Regions from separate parts of the Listeria grandensis genome, predicted to be linked through region 2. Evidence: predicted binding sites of a transcription regulator. Region 2 holds the regulator's gene; the other holds the start of a gene.
What was found. Region 2 encodes Rex, which represses fermentation and respiration genes when NADH is low (regulators of the CRP and FNR family bind a similar motif). Its sites were predicted from a motif close to TTGTGAAATATTTCACAA; they were not measured.
Positions count from the first base shown of each region.

Region 1: a site for Rex is predicted at 1,776-1,793, ahead of HCJ54_RS12035 (cytochrome ubiquinol oxidase subunit I). Genes of this name have one in related genera too.

Region 1 is NZ_JAASUG010000009.1:11,527-15,176, reverse strand. Features, by position in the region: gene HCJ54_RS12045 (acetate--CoA ligase) at 1-710, opposite strand, end outside; gene tadA (tRNA adenosine(34) deaminase TadA) at 965-1,438, shown strand; gene HCJ54_RS12035 (cytochrome ubiquinol oxidase subunit I) at 1,920-3,344, shown strand; gene cydB (cytochrome d ubiquinol oxidase subunit II) at 3,346-3,650, shown strand, end outside.
Region 2 is NZ_JAASUG010000001.1:239,698-243,347, forward strand. Features, by position in the region: gene HCJ54_RS01070 (DNA glycosylase AlkZ-like family protein) at 1-894, opposite strand, end outside; gene HCJ54_RS01075 (aminoglycoside 6-adenylyltransferase) at 897-1,706, opposite strand; gene HCJ54_RS01080 (redox-sensing transcriptional repressor Rex) at 1,759-2,400, opposite strand; gene HCJ54_RS01085 (ABC-F family ATP-binding cassette domain-containing protein) at 2,783-3,650, shown strand, end outside.

The sequences.
Region 1 (3,650 bases), on a different contig from region 2:
CCAAGGACAGACAAGAACGGCGACCAAACCCACTTTTGCCAGCCGGGTCCAGCCGTTGCCCAAACGAGGTCATCCTCGCGAATATCTAGCCAGTGGTCCGCAGCAATCCGAATATGCGCGTAACCCCAACCATGCACGTGCACCACGCCCTTCGGATTTCCCGTCGTGCCTGACGTGAAGGCCAGCAAACACGGATCATCTTTGCGCGTCGCCACTTTTTCAAATTCCGTCGACGCCGCGTCAACCAACCGCCCATAATTCTGCCAACCATCAAGCGCGCCGTCCGCCCCAACAACAATCCGCGTCACGACACTTGGCGCGTCCACAATCTTATCAAACTCCGCCATACAACTCGCGTCCGCAATGACCGCTTTCACGTTCGCATGATGAATCCGATACTCTAAATCATGCGCCTTCAAAAGCTCAGAGGCAGGAATAATAATCGCGCCCGTCAGCCAAAGCCCCATATAAACCGCATACGTCTCAAGCAATCGCGGCATCATCACAATCACGTGATCGCCTTTCTCAATCCCAGCATGCTTGATTACATTCGCAAAACGGTTCGCCGCTTCCAACAAATGATGATACGACCATTCCTTCACATCTCCAGCCTCATTTTGCCAAATCAGCGCCGCCTTCTCCGAGTCAAACTGTGCAATCTCATCCGTAATATTATAAAATTCAGGGGCAATTAAATTTTCTGATTTCATTTGATAACATCTCCTTGGTTTTAGGTTAGTTTTGTGTTCTTCCATGGATGGTGGTTAGGCGGGTGGGGTGTCTTTGAGATCTTGTTCAGCGCCCTCTAACAAATTCTGTCAGGGCTGAACGAGCGCCTTCAGCATCTTTATCACCTGATACTAATACATGGTACTATATCGGTTATCTCAAAGCAAATAAAAGGCGTGCATGCTGTCGCTATGCTAAAATGTAAAAGAATTCAAAAAGAGGGAGTCATCCACCAATGCAAAAAGAAATCTACATGCGTGAGGCCTTAATAGAAGCCGAAAAAGCACGTGAAAAAGGAGAAGTTCCAATCGGCGCGGTTGTCGTGCTTAACGGCGAAATCATCGGACGCGCGCATAATCTCCGTGAAACGACCAAAAACGCCATCACGCACGCCGAAATTCTAGCGATTCAAGACGCCTGCAAAAATCAAGATGCTTGGCGATTAGAAGGTGCGGAACTTTACGTCACGCTTGAGCCTTGTCCAATGTGCAGCGGCGCAATTCTGCTCTCCCGCATTGCCAAAGTCTACTACGGAGCCGCTGATCCAAAAGCCGGCACAGCAGGAACGCTCATGAACCTGCTCCAAGATTCACGTTTCAATCATCAATGTGAAATCGAACCAGGAATCCTAGCCGATGAATGTGGAGCCATCTTGACCAACTTTTTCCGAGATCTACGTGCAAAGAAAAAACAGCAAAAAGAGCCTTAATACCTATTTTAATGCATGTAACATCCATTATACGTTCTTTTGTGAAAATATGTGCAATTGATTGATGTTACTTAAGTGACCTACCCGACTCATTTCTTGTCTCCATGTTTTCCCTTATTAAAATAGAACCAAAAGAACTAAACAAATTTAGGGCGAAATGCGATAGAATAAGAATTAGGTAAAACTTATTCTAATTGGCTGAAGATGCGAGAGAAATTCGGTAGTCCGGTTTCTATAGCTCGTTTACTTATGTGAGAAAATAGACAAAGCCTGAAAAATGAAAAATTTTCACGGTAAACAGATGATTCCTACATACTTTATTTTCGTACACATGATTTTGTGAATTAAAACACAAGAGAGCGTAACAGTATTCACAGTTTTTCACAATCGATTAATGTGTATAGTAAACAGTCGGCAAATTATAATAATAAAGACAAAATCGGGTTAAACACCCAAATAAACACAAAAAGGAGGAAAAAAGGTGGATAAACTTTTCTTAGCTAGACTTCAATTCGGATCAACAACCGTTTTCCATTTCTTATTTGTACCACTTTCTATTGGACTTGTATTTATGGTTGCTCTTATGGAAACGTTGTATGTTGTGAAGAAAAAAGAAATCTACAAAAAAATGTCGAAGTTCTGGGGACACTTGTTCTTAATCAACTTCGCTGTGGGGGTAGTAACAGGGATTATTCAGGAATTCCAATTCGGGATGAACTGGTCGGATTACTCCAGATTCGTAGGGGATGTATTTGGGGCGCCGCTTGCGATTGAAGCGCTACTCGCGTTCTTTATGGAATCGACGTTTATCGGATTGTGGATCTTCGGTTGGGATCGCCTGAACAAGAAATTACATTTGGCATGTATTTGGCTTGTTGCGCTTGGTACGGTCTTCTCCGCGTTCTGGATTTTGGCGGCGAACTCGTTCATGCAGCATCCAGTAGGGTTCCAAGAAATTAATGGTCGTGCGGAAATGAACGATTTCTGGGCGCTTATTACGAATGGGCAGTTACTTGTGGAGTTTCCACACGTTATCTTTGGTGCGTTCGCGACGGGGGCATTCTTTGTCGCAGGGGTCAGCGCCTACAAATTACTTAAAAAGCAAGATGTAGACTTTTTCCGAAAATCGTTCCAAATCGCGCTTGTACTCGTTATTATCGGTGGTTTTGGTACGGCTTTCAGTGGTCACCAACAAGCGCAATATCTTGTTAAAACGCAACCGATGAAAATGGCGGCGACGGAAGGAATTTGGGAGGATACAGCCGATCCGGCACCGTGGACGATGATCGCGGGTATTGATGTAGCTAATCAGAAGAATACCTGGGAAGTCAACATTCCATACGCGCTAAGTTTCCTCTCGTACTCAACGTTCTCTGGTAGTGTTCAAGGTATGAAATCACTGCAGGCCGAGTATCAAGAGAAGTACAAAGATCGTTTCGGGGCGGATATGAACTACATTCCACCGGTTAAAACGTCATTCTGGAGCTTCCGGATCATGGTGCTCTCTGGTATGTTAATGATTCTATTCGGCTTGTGGGGAGCTTTCCTTGCATGGCGTAAGAGATTAACAACGTCAAAATTGTATCTACGTTTGATGATTCCAATGATCGCTTTCCCGTTCATCGCAAACTCGATGGGGTGGATCATGACGGAAGTTGGGCGTCAACCGTGGGTGGTATTTGGCTATATGTCAACGGCGGACGGGGTTTCACCGAACGTTTCGGCGGGCTCGATACTGTTCTCACTTATTGCATTTTCAGCGATTTATTTAGCGCTCGCGATTGTACTCGTCTGGCTATTTATTCGTGAAATTAAGGCAGGCCCAGACGCGCATAATCATGACAAGAAAAAAGGCAAAAAAGAGCCTGCGTCTGTGGATCCATTTGATTTAAAGGGGGCGAATTAAGATGGAATTAAACGAACTGTGGTTCCTTTTAGTTGCTGTACTTTTCATCGGCTTTTTCTTCCTGGAAGGTTTTGATTTCGGGGTTGGGATGTCGACGCGCTTTGTGGCTCGGAATGATTTGGAACGTCGTGTTTTAATCAATACGATTGGGCCATTCTGGGACGCGAATGAGGTTTGGTTGCTGACGGCTGGGGGCGCGATTTTTGCGGCGTTTCCGAACTGGTATGCGACAATGTTTAGTGGTTATTATATTCCACTTGTATTCTTCTTGCTGGCGCTCATTGGTCGTGGGGTTTCGTTTGAATT
Region 2 (3,650 bases):
AGCTATGATAATCGCTGAGCAGTGACCATTAACCGTCCAAGCGGATTTTCGCTGTGCTTCTGTCATAATCCATGTCGGATCTTTATAAGCGATGATCGACTGGTCAAACTTCCCTGTTAAAAATACTCGAGTTGCGTCTGTCGGAACTTGCTCGCCTTTTAGAGCAACATAGGATTCACCCTCTATTTCAAAAGTATCTAGCTCATCTGCTAAACAAAGTGTCGCGGCTTTGATCTCACCAGCGTTCAAACCACTCCAATGCCTGAAATCCTTCCATGTTGCTGGACCGTAACCACTCAAATAACGGCGGATTAAATGCTTCATCGCTTCCTGATTACGCACTGGATCGGATTCCCATTCTTCATAATTTCCCAACCTCATTCTATGACTATAATTTCTAATCCCATCGCTTGACGGCAATAAGTATAAACTTCCCTGTATCGCAGCCTGTGCAATAATTCCTGAGGTGACTTGTGAGGAATAATCCCCAATTATAGCCTCTAATTCTTTCCGACTGATGATTTCCTGCCGCCTTCCAAGCCTGTCCATTTCCGCTAAAATCGCCTCTAAATCAGCGCCTTCTTTTTGGCAAAGTCGGTGGACAATATTCGTTCTCGTGCCAAAAACACGATAGACCATTTCCCAGTCCTCTGCTAGAAATGTATGTAGCGTCAGTCGGTTTGCCCAGATTTTTATCACGCTTTTCTCTTCAAAAAATCGGCTTGCCTCTTCCCATGTCATAGCCACATGCTGTAACAAGTTCACAAGCGCTGGCTGATGGTTTTGCGACTGCAAGGCGATAGTTTGGTGCATGAAGCGGCTCGGGTCATCAAATTTTTCTACCATTCCGAGCTTCTGAAGCCTGATTTGTGTTATTTCATTTTGTGTCAACATGCTTATCCCTCCTGAATTCTGTGAAGTAAATTTTTCATTCGTTCTATTTTAACTTGAGGAAGGGCAAAATGGTACTGTAAGGCGATAAAATTCGATATCTCCTCAAATAAAGCGATCTCTTCCCACATCGCCTGCCAATTGGAAGCTAATGAGTAATCTGCAAAAATGGCTGCTAAACGTGTTGTGTCTGTCCAATTTTCGATTTTCCGACCTGAAAAAGATAGCTTCTGTCCCTTCAAACGTGCGCTTTCTTCCAGTAAAGGTAGCAAGTAATTCTCTCTAATACCAGCTTGGATTCCTTGCACAAACCAAATTTCTCCTCGTTTTAAGAATTTCGCAACGTAGTGTAATTCGAACCAAAATTCATTGACGATCCGGTCAAATTTGGCTTTTTCCATCCTTGCTCCGTTTTTTTCAGATATGCATTGTTTGATTTGTCCTGCCTGTGAATCTTTATCCAGCAAGATTTCGAGTTTTTCATAGTAAGGAAACGCTTTTTCAAGCAGTGAAACCGGCCAAAAGGAGAAATCTACTTTCACGCCGTTCCCAAAAATAACGAGCTGCGTGTTTATCATCCCTGCTGGCGTCTCCATCTGTAGTCGGTTTTCGATCAGCACTTCGCCAATATCGGCAAGCCAAGAGATTGTTTGCCCAAACGGAATTTCACCTTCATACCAAACGTTGATATCTAAATCTGATAATTCGTCAATGCCTTGTTGTTTCGCAAGGGATCCTTCCAGCACCAATGCTCGAACCTGCGCCTGTTCTTTCCCCCACGCCACAATCCTTTCCAATATCTTATGTCGCATCATAACGCCTCTCCAATCAAAAAGGCCAAACGCAATTGTCTGGCCAAGGTTTTCATTATTTATTTGGATAGTTTTCCAAGAAGTAAATCAGTGTTTGTAATTCAGTTGTCAAATCGATGTGATGCACGCGCACATGTTTTGGTACACTGATACGTGCTGGAGTAAAGTTTAAGATTCCTTTCACATCAGCTTCTAGCAAACGGTCGACCGTTGTTTGCGCCTCATCAGATGGTACTGTCAATATCACGACTTCGACTTTGTTTTCTTTTAGCAAATCTTGCATGTCATTTAAGTGATAAATTGGAATATCCTGCTGTACTGTTCCAACTTTATTCGCATCGACATCAAATGCCGCGACAATTTTTATATTATTATTTTTCATGAAATTGTAGTGTAATAGTGCAGTCCCTAAGTTACCGACCCCGATAATAGCTACGCTGGTTTGCTTGTCTTGACTCAGTGTTTTACTAAAGAAATCCAAAATATAGGACACATTGTAACCGTAACCTTTCTTACCAAGCGCTCCAAAATAGGAGAAATCACGGCGAATCGTTGCTGAGTCCACTTTCACGGCCTCGCTTAATTCTGCGGAGGATACTCGCTCCTTACCTGATTCGTGTAGATACTTTAAATAACGGTGGTACAGCGGCAAACGCTTTGCTGTGGCTTGTGGAATCTTGCCCGTTTCCTCGATCATGTTTGTTTCCCTTCTTCCTTTTGATTTTAAGTGGATAAAAAAGCAACTGGTGCTCCTTCTTCCTTGTGCTACTAAACATGCATTTACAACAAAAACGATTGCGCTAATTCTATCGTTGTTCATTTCACATGCTTGCTTATTCACTATAAACATTCCACATAAATTTCACAATGTTTTTGCTCAAAAAGTATGTTACTATTTTGTTACAACTCTTCCTATCTTCTATTATACAGCAAAATATACCAAATTGCTAACATTTTCACAATATAAAGTTTGTGAATTTTATTATCGTAAGCGTTTCCTTTCTCAGACCATTGCTTCTACGCTTGCTTTGCGATAAACTAGGAGGATATAGATATTTAAAGTTGAAGGGGTAAACAATATGATACTTTTACAAGTACAGCAGATTGTCAAGAATTTTGGCGCTGAAACGATATTAGAAAATATAAAATTAGAAGTACAAACGAATGACCGCATTGCGCTTGTGGGACGAAATGGTGCTGGGAAATCCACACTTTTGAAGATTATTGCTGGGCAGATTAGCTACGATGGTGGGACGATTTCCAAGCCTAAACATGTTCAAATTGGCTATTTAGCGCAGAACACAGGTCTTGAATCGACGAAAACAATATGGGCGGAGATGTTAACTGTTTTTACCGGCTTACAAGCGATGGAACAGGAATTACGTGGGCTAGAAGAACGGCTTGGTGATCCCGCAATTTATGAAAACAAAGACCAATATGAGCAGACGTTGCAAGAATATGATCAGCTACAACACACGTTTAAGGAACAAGGCGGTTACCAATACGAAGCCGACATCCGCTCTGTTTTGCATGGATTGCGTTTCTTCGAGGCAGATTATGAGAAATTGATTGAATCGCTCAGTGGTGGTCAGAAAACGCGGCTCGCATTGGCGAAATTACTTTTGGCGCGTCACGATATTTTAATTCTCGATGAGCCGACCAACCATTTGGATATTGCAACACTTTCGTGGCTAGAGACCTATTTGCAAAATTACAAAGGCGCCTTATTGATTGTATCGCATGACCGTTATTTTCTCGATAAAGTGGTAAATCAGGTGTATGAAATTAGCCGTACGCAGATTGATCGCTATGTCGGCAATTACTCCCGTTACCTCATTCAAAAACAGGCGAAGTTGGAACAACAGTGGAAAGAATTCGATAAACAACAAGATAAAATCGCAAAATTAGAAGATTTTGTAGCGCGAAATATCGTGCGTGCGTCGACAA